Regions from separate parts of the Desulfitobacterium dichloroeliminans LMG P-21439 genome, predicted to be linked through region 2. Evidence: a T-box and tRNA genes for the amino acid it is inferred to sense, from the RefSeq annotation. Region 2 holds a T-box; the other regions hold tRNA genes.
What was found. The T-box of region 2 lies ahead of ileS (isoleucine--tRNA ligase). A T-box ahead of a tRNA ligase gene usually reads a tRNA of that ligase, here a tRNA-Ile.
Positions count from the first base shown of each region.

Region 1: it has a tRNA-Ile gene. The T-box ahead of ileS (isoleucine--tRNA ligase) is inferred to sense a tRNA for this amino acid. The anticodon was not compared.
Region 3: it has a tRNA-Ile gene. The T-box ahead of ileS (isoleucine--tRNA ligase) is inferred to sense a tRNA for this amino acid. The anticodon was not compared.

Region 1 is NC_019903.1:1,799,679-1,804,598, forward strand. It holds gene DESDI_RS08540 (ATP-dependent nuclease) at 1-733, shown strand, start outside; gene DESDI_RS08545 (UvrD-helicase domain-containing protein) at 730-2,511, shown strand; tRNA gene DESDI_RS08550 (tRNA-Asn) at 2,886-2,960, shown strand; tRNA gene DESDI_RS08555 (tRNA-Ile) at 2,962-3,038, shown strand; tRNA gene DESDI_RS08560 (tRNA-Gly) at 3,044-3,117, shown strand; gene DESDI_RS08565 (ribonuclease J) at 3,452-4,920, shown strand, end outside.
Region 2 is NC_019903.1:2,834,235-2,839,154, reverse strand. It holds gene DESDI_RS13460 (YlmH family RNA-binding protein) at 1-644, shown strand, start outside; gene DESDI_RS13455 (DivIVA domain-containing protein) at 659-1,117, shown strand; gene DESDI_RS13450 (hypothetical protein) at 1,190-1,657, shown strand; T-box leader at 1,705-1,914, shown strand; gene ileS (isoleucine--tRNA ligase) at 2,007-4,775, shown strand.
Region 3 is NC_019903.1:2,973,057-2,977,976, reverse strand. It holds gene dnaG (DNA primase) at 1-1,392, shown strand, start outside; gene rpoD (RNA polymerase sigma factor RpoD) at 1,379-2,560, shown strand; tRNA gene DESDI_RS14165 (tRNA-Asn) at 2,693-2,767, shown strand; tRNA gene DESDI_RS14160 (tRNA-Ile) at 2,776-2,850, shown strand; tRNA gene DESDI_RS14155 (tRNA-Glu) at 2,860-2,935, shown strand; gene DESDI_RS14150 (tRNA (adenine(22)-N(1))-methyltransferase) at 3,021-3,836, shown strand; gene DESDI_RS14145 (Nif3-like dinuclear metal center hexameric protein) at 3,815-4,690, shown strand; gene DESDI_RS18120 (hypothetical protein) at 4,846-4,920, shown strand, end outside.

The sequences.
Region 1 (4,920 bases), 1.0 Mb from region 2:
ATTGGCTGAGCAATTACTTTTATCAATTTTGGCAAGATATGAGGGAAAATCACTAGAAGAAAATCATATTACAGTAATAAATGTAGCTGGAAGATATTTTGATCATTTTTTGCATTTGTTTGACTCTCAAAAGCCATATACAATAAATAAAAAAGTGGTTTGCCTAACAGATATAGACCCCGAGAGGAAGAATAAAGATAAAGGAATAAATTTTAAAAAATGCTATCCATTTGAATTGAATGTTGATAATACGACTTATGAGTATAAGACCAATACTAGCTTAGATAAGTATCAAGAAGGTAAACACCCTAATATTGCTTCATATACTCAAGATAATATGTACGGGAAAACATTTGAATATGATTTGATTATAAACAATCCAACACTTGACTTATTAATAACTGAATCGATGAGCAATAGAGAAGAAATTATTGGACTAATGGAACTGTATAAAAGCGGGAAGCAGATTTCTGACTATGAAAAGAAGTTAAATGGCAGTGATGAAAATCAACGAATTATAGCAAGTATAAGATCAAATTCCTTATGGGGAGATGATCAAAAAGCTAAAGCTATCATAGCTTCTCGATATCTTAATTCAGTTGGGAAAGGAGAAAATGCGTTGGAATTAGCATATGTACTAGAAGAAAATCTTGCTAATAAGGGAACTGCCAAATATAAAGAATTTATTGTTCCTAATTATATGAAAAGAGCCATCGCATGGATATGTAAATGATTTCAATAAATTCAGATACATTGATTCCAATTGAACAACATTTTCGAGTATCTGCTGGTCCCGGTGCTGGTAAGACATATTGGATGGTAAATCAGATAAAAAATGTTTTACATACGTCAAAAAGATTAATGAAAACTCGTAAAATTGCTTGTGTTACGTATACAAATATCGCGGTAGAAACAATATTAAAACGTTTAGGAACTAGTGCAAGCCAAGTTGAAGTTTCTACGATTCATAGTTTTTTATATAAGCATATAGTAAAACCATATGCTTCATTCCTAGTCGCTGATTATGGTTTGGATGCAGCAGAAATAGATGGCCATGATGATTCGGTTTTACACTTAAAAAAAGTTGTTGAATGGATTGAAAATCATCCTAATGCTAATAAGTTAAAGCACCCATATGCTGTAAATCAATTAACAAAATTAGATACCAACAAGAGAGCGCTTATAGGTTGGTTATCATCGTTAAGTTATAAAATCGATAACTCCAATAATTTGAGAATTGTAGGAGATAGAGAAAAAGCCTTTTATTTAGAAGAAAGAAACGGAAAGATTGAACGTAGATATTTAAATAAAAAATGCCTGGATATTCTTGAAACAGATTTACTTGGATACAAAAAGCTTTATTGGCAAGAAGGTTTTTTAGATCACAACGATGTTCTATTTTTCAGTTATCAACTTATAAAAAAGTACCCTTTTATTTTAAAAGTTTTACAAGCCAAATTCCCATATTTTTTCGTGGATGAATTTCAGGATACCAATCCAATTCAAGTGGCTATCTTGAAACTAATAGTTGAAAAAGAAACTATTGTTGGAATAATAGGCGATGAAGCTCAATCTATTTATTCATTTCAAGGTGCAGACCCAAAACAATTTCATTCTTTTGAATTGCCATATATTGTGGATTATGAAATGGCTGATAATAGGCGAAGCACCAACCTCATCATTGATGTATTAAATAAAATTCGTGTAGATATAAGACAAAATAAATTTAGAAATGTAAATGGAGAAAAACCAATTATTATCATTGGCGAGAGAGTTGCCGCTCTTAAAAAAGCAAAAGAAAACAGTAAAAATGAAGCAATATATTCATTGTCAAGAGATAATATAACATCTAATTTAATGAAGAAAGAAATCGGAGGTACATCTTTTGATGATACACTAATCGATCAACTTTCAGATATAGACAAATCAGGTAGTAGCAATCATTATAGAAGCAAAGTGATTATTGGTTGTGTAAAAGCAACAGAACTTGCTCATGAAGGAAAATATAAAGATGCAATTAAAGAATTAGAGCAATTGTTTAAGGAGAAGAATAACAAGAGCGAAAGAAAAAAAGAAGGACTTAAATATCTATGCTTACTTTTAAAGAAATATGATGAATTGAAAAATAACTCTCTGTTTGATTTTTATTCATTTGTGAAAAGTGAAATTAAACCAGATATTTCAAGTTTAAGAAGTGGTGCGCCTAAAACATTTTATGAAGATCATAGTTATCTACAATTAGCTTTATGTGTAAGGATCAACGAGGATATTAGTAAGAATAAGACCATCCATAAAGCGAAGGGCGATGAATTCGACAATGTTTTTGTTGTATTAAAAAATGAAAAAGATTTTGAGTTTTTTTTGAAAACAAATCTATTCGGCGATGAAGAACATAGAATTTTTTATGTAGCAATAAGTAGAGCTGTGGAGAGATTATTTATCAATATACCATCATTATCTAAAGATGATTTGCCAAAGTTAGAAGGTTTGTTCAATATAATTGAAGTCTAGAAATTTTTGTTATGGATTGACTTAAAGGATGGTGATCTCACTTCGATATTTCAAGAGGCTGGCATTTCCGGTCTGCACTTTCCACGGTAACCATATCGCTGGTAGCTGGTAGTATCAGTTCGGATGACTGCTAAAAATATAGATTTTATTCTGAGATGAACAATGATTTCCGAGCAGAAGATTATGAGCAGAACGAGAAGAAAAACTATGGCATCTATATTCACCTAACTTGCCATAATATATTCATAGAAGGATTCGAACGGCCGTTAAGAAAATGCGCCCTTTGGAAGCATTTTTAGGCCCGGCGTGATAGCGTACTGAAAGTACGCGGAGCGAATCCCTCCTTCTCCGCCAGTCAATATATAAAGCACTATTCCTCGATAGCTCAACGGTGGAGCAACCGGCTGTTAACCGGTAGGTTGTAGGTTCGAATCCTACTCGGGGAGCCATGGCAGGGTAGCCAAGTGGTCTAAGGCAAGTGGTTCATACCCGCTCATTCGAGAGTTCAAATCTCTCCCCTGCTACCACACCTGCGGGTGTAGCTCAATGGTAGAGCGCTAGCCTTCCAAGCTAGTTACGTGAGTTCGATTCTCATCACCCGCTCCATACAGAAATTTTAACCGCACTGAAATCAGTGCGGTTTTTGTTTAATTCATTATGAAAAAAGCTGGTTGTATTTATTGCATTTATTTAATAACGCACATCTTTTTAATAATGTTTGCAACAATCTGCATATCATGATAAAATTATACGATAATTGTTTCTGAGCGGAAAGTTTGCCACGAGGATACATCAGATAACACTGGGGCGTTTGTGTTTTGTGGTGGTGTCTTCTTAATTCTTGCTGCAAAAAACAAGGATGATGTCACCTGGAAAAGGGTGACTTATAACACGATATTTTATGGCTGTAGCTATAATTTTAAAAATTAGGAGGTTTATCTTGACTAAAGAAAACAAATTACAGATTATTCCCCTCGGTGGATTAGGGGAAATTGGGAAGAACATGACCATCATCCGGTATAATAACCAGATTCTAATTATTGATGTGGGTATGGCTTTTCCGGATGATGATATGCCAGGGATTGATGTCGTTATTCCCGACATGACGTATATCATGGAAAATAAGGATTTAGTCCTCGGAGTTTTAATCACTCATGGTCACGAAGATCATATCGGAGCCCTACCTTATCTGCTCAGAAACTTAGACGTACCCGTTTATGGAACACGTTTGGCTCTTGGCATAATTCAAACGAAATTGAATGAAGCTAAGTTAAGTAATGTTAGAACTGTTGAGATTGCTCCGCGAGATTCGGTGAAGCTCGGTGTATTCAAAGTTGAATTCATTAATGTCAGTCATAGCATTCCCGGTGCTGTTGGTTTAGCCATTCATACTCCGCTGGGAACTGTCGTACACACCGGAGACTTCAAGCTGGACCACACCCCGGCAAGCGGGGAAATGCTCGATGTTCACAAGTTTGCTGAGCTTGGGGATAGAGGGGTGCTTTGTTTGCTATCGGACAGTACCAACGTCGAACGCACAGGCTTTACTCCATCAGAAAAATTTGTAGGACAGAATATCGATGAGGCGTTTTCGAGCGCCGAAGGACGAATTATTTTTGCTAGCTTTGCTTCAAATGTCAATCGATTGCAACAAGCTATTTTAGCAGCGCACAAATACAATCGCAAGGTTGCTGTTGTTGGGCGTAGTATGGTGAATGTCGTGGATATTGCCTCTGATTTAGGCTATTTGGATATCCCTGAAGATACGTTGGTTGAAGTGGACGAAATTGTTAATCTACCCGTTGAAGAAGTATGCATTCTTACAACAGGTAGCCAAGGTGAGCCTATGTCAGCTTTAACGCGGATGGCTCAACATGACCATCGTCAAATATCTATCAGCCCTGGGGACACCGTAATCATTTCTGCATCACCTATTCCCGGTAACGAGAAGGCTGTTGCACGTAATATTGATATGCTTTTCAAGCTTGGTGCAAAGGTGATATACGAGCACATTTCGGGGATGCACGTATCTGGGCATGCAAGCCAGGAAGAATTAAAGTTGATGATTAGCATGGTTAAACCCCGTTACTTCTTACCTGTGCACGGTGAGTATCGTATGCTTATGAAGCATGCGGACCTTGCTGGTGAACTTGGTATACCAAAGGAAAATACATTTATCGCCGAAATCGGCAATGTTATCGAGTTCACTCGACATGGCGCTAGAATTGCTGATAAAGTAACATCCGGTCGAGTTCTCATCGATGGCTTAGGTATAGGCGATGTGGGTAATATAGTATTGAGAGATCGCAAGCAACTCTCACAAGATGGGATCCTTATTATTGTGCTGACCTTAAATGGCGCTAATGGATCTATTTTGTCAGGACCGGATATTGTTACCCGAGGATTTGT
Region 2 (4,920 bases):
TCGGAGGGATTCTGCGAAGTGAAGGTCTCGCTTTTCGAGTCGAGGGCGGATTGCCAGACGCGGAAAGGGCTCGATTTTTAATGGTTGAAGATGCCGGTATGCTTGATCAAGTTGCCAGTGAGGTTAAAGTTATACGTGCAAAGCCCCTTGACCCGCGTGGGACGATGGAACATCGTCAGATTTTGGGTTCCCTGATGGGCATGGGGTTAAAACGGGATGTAATTGGGGATATTCGTGTCGGTGAACACTGCTCTTTTGTAGCGGTAGCCCATGGCATCGCCGATGTTTTGCTCAGCCAATGGGATAAAGCCGGGCGGGAACGGATCCAGGTGGAGCTCGTCGAGGGAAATCAAGAGATTCCGGCTGAACAGGGAGAAGAGTGGCGCATTACCGTAGCTTCTTCAAGGGTAGACGCAGTAGCTTCCAGTAGTTTTAATGTCTCTCGCTCTACCTTCCAAGAGCTCATTCAGCAGGGGAAGGTAAAGCGTAACGATCTAGTGGTGTCCAAACCAGACTTGGAGGTTAAGCCGGGAGATATCCTATCTTGTCGGGGCTACGGTCGAATTCGCTTAGTGGAATCGACGGGGACTCGCAAGGGAAGAATTGCCTGGAGCATCATACGATATATACCTCGGAAGACATAAGAGGGGGATGAATTATGGCATTAACTCCTATTGATATTCAGAATAAAGAGTTCCGCAAAGGGGTCCGAGGTTATCATACGGAAGAAGTGGACAAGTTTCTGGAAAGCGTAAGCAAGGAATTTGAGGTTGTCTATGCTGAGAACTTCGAACTGAAAGATAAGGTCCAACGTTTGGATGCGGAGTTAAGGCATTACAAGCAGTTAGAATCCACTTTGCAGCAAACGATGGTATTAGCACAGCAAACAGCTGATGAAGTCAAGCAATCTGCTCGCCATGAAGCTGAACTCATTCTCAAAGAAGTCGAACAAGAGAAAGTAAGGCGGATAACCGAAGCTCAGAATAAGCTGCAACATGTTAATGATGAAATCGAAGAGTTGCAAAAACGCCGAGAAATGACTCGCACTCAACTGAAATCCTTTTTGCTTGCTCAATTGGATTTGGCGGAAGCCTTTGAGAAGGATCGTGTCTCATGAATGCTTGCACTACCATAAGAGATTGTGCTAGAATAAAATCTAGACATTTTTTAAAGGGGAAGAAGATTTCTTATGAAGAGCATTTTGTATTCGGAGCTTGACTCCGACTTTCTTGTGCAAGGTTTAGGAATGCATAAGGAGGAACAAGGTTTTTTTACAGGGAAGATTGGGCGCCACGAAATAGAGCTTACCTCTTCGCCTGACACTCTGAAGAATATTGAAGAAACTCAAGTCATTTATATTGGCAAGGCCGAGCCTGGTCCTTATCGCGAGGGCGATATCTTGATGGCCGGAAGTGATGATCTTTTGGATCGCGCTTTCCATGCTTTGGATGAAATGGAGCAGCGGGGTGTGGTTGTCGGCTTATCTACCGAGCCGGATTCTTACCCGATGACTTTGAAACGGGAGGATCTCAATCAATTCACTATCGAGTGGAAAGATAAGAAAGTTCCCTATCTTTGCTTGTTTATGGGGGAGCCGGTCAATCTTGAAGGTCAAGCCAAACTGGTTACGATCGTCCGCAAGGTGTTAAACGATTAAATACCATTAGGTATGGGTAGTATAAAGTGTATCATAATGCTAAATAATTAAGAGCGTTGAAAAGGACTGTCCTTGAATGGAGCCTCTATAGCGAGCAGGAGATGGTGAAAGCCTGTGAGGTGAACCAAGGAGTATCCCCTTTGAGTGAAGTGCTGAAACTTTGAGTAAGCCTTCCGCCTCGTCCCCGTTAAAGGACTCCGAGTGGCTGGGACAACCGGCAACAAGGGTGGTATCGCGAGTAATATCCCGTCCCTTTTTTGGGGATTGGGATTTTTTATACTTTAACAGCAAAAAGGCATATGATCTCAGGGTCGCGCCTTTGTATTGAAAATCACAGGAGGAATTTATTATGGATTATCGGGATACGTTGAATTTACCGGAAACAGAGTTCCCTATGCGTGGTAATCTCCCCCAGCGGGAACCGGGAATTTTGCAAAAATGGGAAGATCTCGACATTTATGAAACAGTGCAAAAAGCACGGGACGGACGTCCGAAGTTTGTTCTCCATGATGGACCGCCCTACGCCAATGGGGATATTCACCTTGGCCATGCTTTAAATAAAGTCATCAAAGATATCATCGTCAAATATAAAACCATGGCTGGCTTTGATGCCCCTTATGTTCCCGGTTGGGATACTCATGGTTTGCCCATTGAGCAACAGGTCATTAAAAAGTTAGGGGTGAACCGCCATGCGGTCTCTGTGGTTGAGTTCCGCAGAATGTGCAAAGAGTACGCTAAAAATTATGTCAGCATTCAGCGTGAGCAATTTAAACGGCTGGGTGTACGGGGAGATTGGAAAAACCCCTATCTGACTTTGGAAAAAGAGTATGAGGCCGCCCAAATCGGTGTCTTTGGTAAAATGGCACGTAAGAATTATATCTATAAGGGCTTGAAGCCAGTCTATTGGTGCCCCTCTTGCGAAACGGCTTTGGCTGAAGCAGAGATCGAATACGCAGAGAAAACTTCGGATGCTATTTTTGTGAAGTTTCCTGTCAAGGAAGGCAAGGGCATCCTTACGGATGAAAACACTTTTGTCATCATCTGGACCACAACCCCCTGGACGCTTCCGGCAAATTTAGCGATTACCTTGCATGAGGAATTTACCTATGTACAGGTTCAGGTAGAAAATGAACATTGGATTGTGGCAGAGGGGCTATTAGATAGCCTTCGCTCGACTTGGAATTTAGAACTGCCTATTGAAAAGCGCTTTGTGGGGAAAGAACTGGAAGGCGTGATTACTAAACATCCTTTCATCGATCGGGATTCCGTGCTCATCCTTGGGGATCATGTAACCTTGGAAGCAGGAACCGGGTGTGTACACACGGCTCCTGGACATGGGGAAGAAGACTTTAATGTGGGCAAGGAATATGGCCTGCCAGTCCTTTGCCCTGTTGACCATCAAGGGAAATTTACTGCCGAAGGCGGGGCCTATGCCGGCATGAAGGTAGATAAGGCAAATCCGGTGATTATTGAAGACCTCAAGAATCTCCATGCCTTGGTTCATGAGGCTAAGATTAAGCATAGCTATGCTCACTGTTGGCGTTGCAAGAACCCCATCATCTATCGGGCAACTGAGCAATGGTTCGCCTCTATTGATGGTTTCCGCAAAGAGGCTCTGACCGAAATTGATCATGTCCAATGGATTCCCGCCTGGGGTAAAGACCGCATCTATAACATGGTGGCAGATCGGGGAGACTGGTGTATTTCACGTCAACGGACTTGGGGTGTGCCCATTCCCATTTTCTACTGCGAGGATTGTGGAAAAGAGATTATCACCGATGAAACCATCGCCAAGGTTCAAGAGATCTTCCGTGCCGAAGGCTCAGATGCCTGGTTTATCCGTCCGGCTGAAGAATTCTTGCCGGAAGGCTTCGCTTGCTCCTGCGGTGGCAAGTCCTTCCGCAAAGAGACCGATATCATGGATGTTTGGTTCGATTCCGGTACCAGTCATACAGGGGTGTTGATGGAGCGAGAAGAGCTTGCTTGGCCTGCTGACCTTTACCTGGAAGGTTCGGATCAACATCGAGGCTGGTTCAATTCCTCCCTTTCGACATCTGTTGCTGCCTATGGCAAGGCCCCCTATAAAGCTGTCTTAACCCATGGCTTCATTGTGGATGAAAAAGGACGTAAAATGTCCAAGTCATTAGGTAACGGTGTGGATCCCTTACAAGTAGCCAAGGATATGGGTGCAGATATCCTCAGACTCTGGGTTTGTTCAACAGACTACAAAAACGACGTTGCAGCCTCGCCGCGGATTATGAAACAGATGACGGAAGCCTATCGTAAGATCCGTAACACCTTAAGATTCTTGCTCAGCAATCTCAATGACTTTGACCCTGTTAAGGATCGGGTCGCTTATGAGGAGTTGCCGGAAATCGACCGCTGGGCTTTGCTCCAACTGGGCAAAGTTATCGACCGTGTTTTGCAGGGATATGAAAAATATGAATTTCACTGGGTCTATCATACCGTTCATAACTTCTGTGCGGTAGAATTGAGCGCTATTTACTTGGATGTCGTCAAAGATCGCCTTTATGTAGAAGGTAAGGATTCCGCTCTGCGTCGCGCTTCTCAGACCGTACTCTATGATGTCCTTGATGCTCTTGTGCGCCTGATTGCTCCAGTATTAACCTTTACGGCAGATGAGATTTGGCCATATATCCCCGCCGTAGCTGAAGGCTCGAATATCCAAACCGAGGAAATGCCAAAAGTAAATCCCCGCTGGATGGATGAAGTTTTGGAGAAGAAATGGGACACTCTATTGGCTGTGCGTTCTGAAGCGACAAAAGCTCTCGAAAAGGCTCGTCAAGATAAGCTAATTAACCATTCTTTGACAGCTCGAGTCGAGATTTACCCGAATGCTGAACTCGAAGTATTCTTGAAGGCTATTCCGAACTTGGCGGAGATTTTTATTGTCTCTGAGGTTTATGTTCACCAGGCAGGAGAGGGAAAACCAGAAGGAATCACCATGGCGGAATCTATGGAAGAGCTTGGTATCGCAGTGAGCTCGGCAGCCGGTGAGAAATGCGAACGTTGCTGGATTTATGATACTAAAGTGGGTCAAGACCAAGACCATCCGAACTTATGCCCAAGATGCGCATCGGTGGTAAGCCATCTTTAAAACTTAGGTACTTGATTGCTTAGTTGCTAAAAAGACTTCCTGGAACCTACCAGGTAAGTCTTTTCTTTATATTAAAACCCAAATTAAAGTAGTTATTCACAATTAATTCCTCGAAATTATGGACAATTATTAGAAAAGTTAGTAT
Region 3 (4,920 bases), 140 kb from region 2:
GAAACCATCAAGCAATTTCGTTTGGGTTATGCTCCAGAACGCTGGGAGGACCTCCTTGAGGCGCTGAGCGCACGAGGAGTAAGCCCCCAAGAGGTGGTTCAGGCAGGGCTTGCTTTAGAACGAGAACCATCCGAAGGAAGGTCCCGCGGATTTTATGATCGTTTTCGTAATCGGGTCATATTTGCGATTCTTGACTCGCGTCAACGAACCATCGGTTTTGGCGGGCGAGTTTTAGATAATTCAACACCCAAATATTTGAACTCACCTGAGACTGCTTTTTTTAACAAGGGACATCATTTATATGGTATGCACCGAGCCCATCAAGGAATCCGCGAACGAGGATTCGCTTTGTTGGCAGAAGGTTACATGGATGTTATCGCCTTGCAAAAAGCAGGCTTCAAGAACGCGGTAGCTTCTTTAGGAACAGCTTTAACCCGTGACCAGGCTAAATTGATTCGTCGCTACACAGGACGAGTAGTTATCGTCTACGATTCGGATCAGGCAGGAATTCAGGCAACACTACGAGCCGGAGAAATAGTGCGGGATATGGGCTTTCGCGTAGATGTCTTAAGTCTAAGCGGAGCTAAGGACCCGGATGAATACTTGAAAACCTTCGGAGTAGAAGAATTTAATAAAGCTCTCGCCCAAGCAGAGCCTTATATTCAATTTAAATACCATGTGTTAATCAAAACTAACCCTCCCGGATCAGCTCCGGAGAAAGCGGAATTAGTCCGAGAACTAGCACCCGATATCGTGAAAGTTCAGAGCCCGGTCGAGCGGGAAGGGTACGAGCGGTTTCTAAGTCTGGAGCTTAGTCTAACCTTAGATAAAGTCCAAGAGGAAATCGCCGGATTTGATCAAAAAACTGCGAAAAAGACGGCTGACAAGGAAAATTTAAGGCAGAAACAGGATATTTATGTAAAAAACAGGGATAATATCAATAGGTGTGCAAATCCATCTTCAGATGAAGTGTCAGTCTCTGATGGGGTGTATCGAGCAGAGCGGTTTCTTTTGCGTCTTTTGCTTGAGCAGCTGATTCCCCTCTCCAAATTTAAGGCAGATCTCGAAGCAGGATTTTGGAAAGTACCCTATCATCAACAGATATATACGCATATTGAAAAAGCACCCAAACTGGATAATGGAGCTCTACCGCACATGGACTCTGATGCTTTGTTAAGCAAAGTTGCCGAGCTGATGCTTGAGGAGATAGATTTATCCCATCCGGAACGACTTTTTCAAGATTGTCTGAAACAGATTCATTCCCTAAAAGAGGAAGAAACAGTAGAAGAGCTTCAGGCTCGCATGGTGGACTTAGAAAAATCCGGTGATTTGGCAGGCGCTTTTGCCCTGCTAAAAGAGATAGGAGAGCGGTTGAGAAGTGGCGAAAACTAAGGTCATGAGCACAAAAAAGAAAGAGCCTCAGGAAGGAGGGGAATCCATGAGCGTTAATCAATTGAAGCTCGATGCGGTGAAGGAACTGATTCTACAAGGCAAGAAGAAGGGTTCTTTAACCTACCGGGAGATCATGGATGCCCTCCAAGGAATTGAGCTCACCGCCGATCAAATTGACGAAGTGTATGAACAACTTGGCAAGATGGGAATAGACGTCATCAATGAGTCAGGTGAAGTCGAAGCCTTAGTCAAGGTCAATGATACCATTGCAGATGACGATGTGGATGAGGATGAAGTAGAAGAAGAGGTCGATGTGGACCTTTCTATTCCTGAAGGTGTGGGGATTGATGATCCAGTCCGTATGTACCTGAAGGAGATTGGCCGAGTTCCCCTTCTTTCCGCTGAAGAAGAGATCGAACTTGCCAAACGGATGGAGCAAGGAGATGAGAGCGCCAAACGCCGTTTAGCAGAAGCTAATCTGCGTCTGGTTGTCAGTATTGCCAAACGTTATGTAGGCCGGGGGATGCTATTCCTAGACTTAATCCAGGAGGGTAATCTTGGTCTGATTAAAGCGGTAGAAAAGTTTGATTATGTTAAAGGCTTCAAATTCTCTACCTATGCTACCTGGTGGATTCGGCAAGCGATTACCCGGGCGATCGCTGATCAAGCACGCACGATTCGGATTCCAGTGCATATGGTAGAAACCATTAATAAGCTCATCCGTGTCTCGCGTCAACTCCTCCAAGAATTAGGTCGCGAACCAACCCCTGAGGAAATCGCCACCCAAATGGATATCTCCGTGGAGCGAGTGCGGGAAATTATGAAGATTGCACAAGAGCCTGTATCCCTCGAGACACCGATTGGAGAAGAGGAAGACTCTCACTTAGGGGACTTTATCCCCGATGAGGATGCGCCAGCGCCCTCTGAAGCGGCGTCCTTCATCCTCCTAAAAGAGCAACTGGAAGAAGTCTTGGAAACACTTACTCCTCGCGAGGAGAAGGTATTACGTCTGCGCTTTGGTTTAGATGATGGCCGCACCCGTACCTTAGAAGAGGTCGGTCAAGAATTTGGGGTGACCCGCGAACGGATTCGTCAGATTGAAGCGAAAGCACTGCGGAAACTTCGCCATCCTAGTCGGAGCAAAAAGCTCAAGGATTATCTAGAATAAGACCTACTTTTGAAAAGCATGGCATTTGTCTATCGATTGGGTTGAGCTAGGGATAAATTTGAGAAATAAAAATTTGTCCCTAATGCTTGACTAGTAAATACGAATCTCGTATAATAAACCCTGCGAGAGCATTCCTCGATAGCTCAATGGTGGAGCAACCGGCTGTTAACCGGTAGGTTGTAGGTTCGAATCCTACTCGGGGAGCCATTTTTTTTGGGCCTATAGCTCAGCGGTAGAGCCCCCGGCTCATAACCGGTTGGTCCCAGGTTCGAATCCTGGTGGGCCCACCAACCCGAAACGGCCCGTTGGTCAAGCGGCCTAAGACACCGCCCTTTCACGGCGGTAACACGGGTTCGAATCCCGTACGGGTCACCATTTAGAACGAATGTAGCGAGATGTGTATAACATCTCGCTATTTTTGACATATGCCATAGTTAAAGGAGTCGGAAGGAGATTTCTTATGACAGTTTCGGTGAATATTGGTCCACGCCTACACATGGTGGCAACCTTTGTGCCTAAGGGTTCGCAGCTAGGCGATATTGGAACAGACCATGCCTATCTGCCCATCTACCTGTGGGAAAGTGGAAGAATAGAGAAGGCTATCGCCGTGGATGTCCACGAAGGACCGTATCGCTCGGCCTGTGCCGCCATTAAAGGACGTGGTTTAACCTCGGTTATCGATGTCCGCTATGGAGATGGCTTAACACCGATTCAGCCGGGGGAAGTGGATACACTGACCTTAGCGGGGATGGGTGGGAACACGATGTTGGAAATTTTCGCTGCCCAAGGGTTGGTGATGTCCCAGGTTGAGGACCTCATTCTGCAGCCCCAAGGCGCCGAAGGCAAAGTCCGCTTAACCTTACTTCAAGAGGGCTGGAAGATGATAGAGGAACGCTATGTAGCAGAAGAAGGACGTATCTACGTGGTCATGCATTTCTCCCGTCGTGTAGGGTACACATGGGAAGAATTGCAGACAAAGGTTCATACGTGGCTCGGGAAGCTTCTCATAGACGTGGCCTCTCCAGAGAGTCAACAAGATCAAGAACTATCCGAAGGTCTGATTAGGAAGTGGATTTGGGAATTTGGCCCCCTGGGCCTCGAAAATCCTCAAGAAGAGCTGCAGGTTCTGATTCATGAGCAAAAACAAACGCTACAGAGAACCATTGGTGAGATGCAGAAATCAGCCCAAACGAAAGTGCAGAAGCGAATAGATGAGTATAACCTGAGCATCAGGGTGTTGGAGGGGATGGAGAAATGCCTGTTTCGGTCGGTGTAATTGCGCAAACCATTGAAAAGATTGCCCCCAAGGCGTGGGCTGAAGAGTGGGATAATGTCGGTCTGTTGGTAGGAAGCTTTTCATCTTCTGTCGAGAGAGTTCTAGTGACCTTGGATCTTACTCCGGGCATATTGGAAGAGGCCATACAAAAGGATGCCCAGCTTATCGTCGCGCATCATCCGATTATGTTTCGGCCCCTTAAGAACCTGCGCTCAGATAGTCAAGGAGCACACTTGCCTCTAAAACTTGTTCAGGCTGGGATTGGTTATTATGCCGCCCATACCAATTTGGATCAAACTACATACTCTTCCTGCTGGAGCTTGGGGAAGGCCTTGGCTCTGGACAAGATGGAGTATTTGCGAGTTACGGATGCGGCTCATCCATACGAGGAGCCAGCTTATGACTTGATTCCGCTCTTTAATACGGGTGCAACTCGGGGTTATGGGGTGATGGGATATCTCAAGGAGCCAGTGAGTTTGGAGGCCATAGCAAGCTTACTGACTGTTGAGCTGAAGAAGCTTGCGCCCTCGAACCTTGAAGGGAAGCCTGTTTTACGTTTAGCGGGAGACTCTCAGCGGCGGATACGCAAAGTAGCCATAGTGAATGGCAGCGGCGGTAGCTTCATTGCTAAGGCCCTCTTCAATGGGGTGGATCTCCTGATTACAGGCGATGTGGATCATCATGAAGCTTTAGATGCCCTGGAGGCAGGATTATCCATCATCGATATGGGTCATTTCTGGGGTGAAGTTCCCATGGTACAGACTCTAGCTGGGTATTTAAGTAACGAAAAAGCTCTAGCTGGGGTAGACGTGCTAATAAGTCAAAGAATGAAGAGTCCTTGGCAGTCACTATAGGTCACTTTCCTTAAAAAAAGTGAATCTAGTGATTTGAATCACGGATTATAAATAATAGTTCTGTTAAACTAAAGGTGAGTGAAAATTCACTTTAATTACTATGAATTTAGGTGCTCGCCACTTAAAGTTCACTTATAAATAAGGAGGAATAATTTATGAGTCGTACCGAAATTTTAAGCCAAGAGCGTAATCGTATCATCATGCAGTTGTCTCAAGGTGTCAAGGAAAGT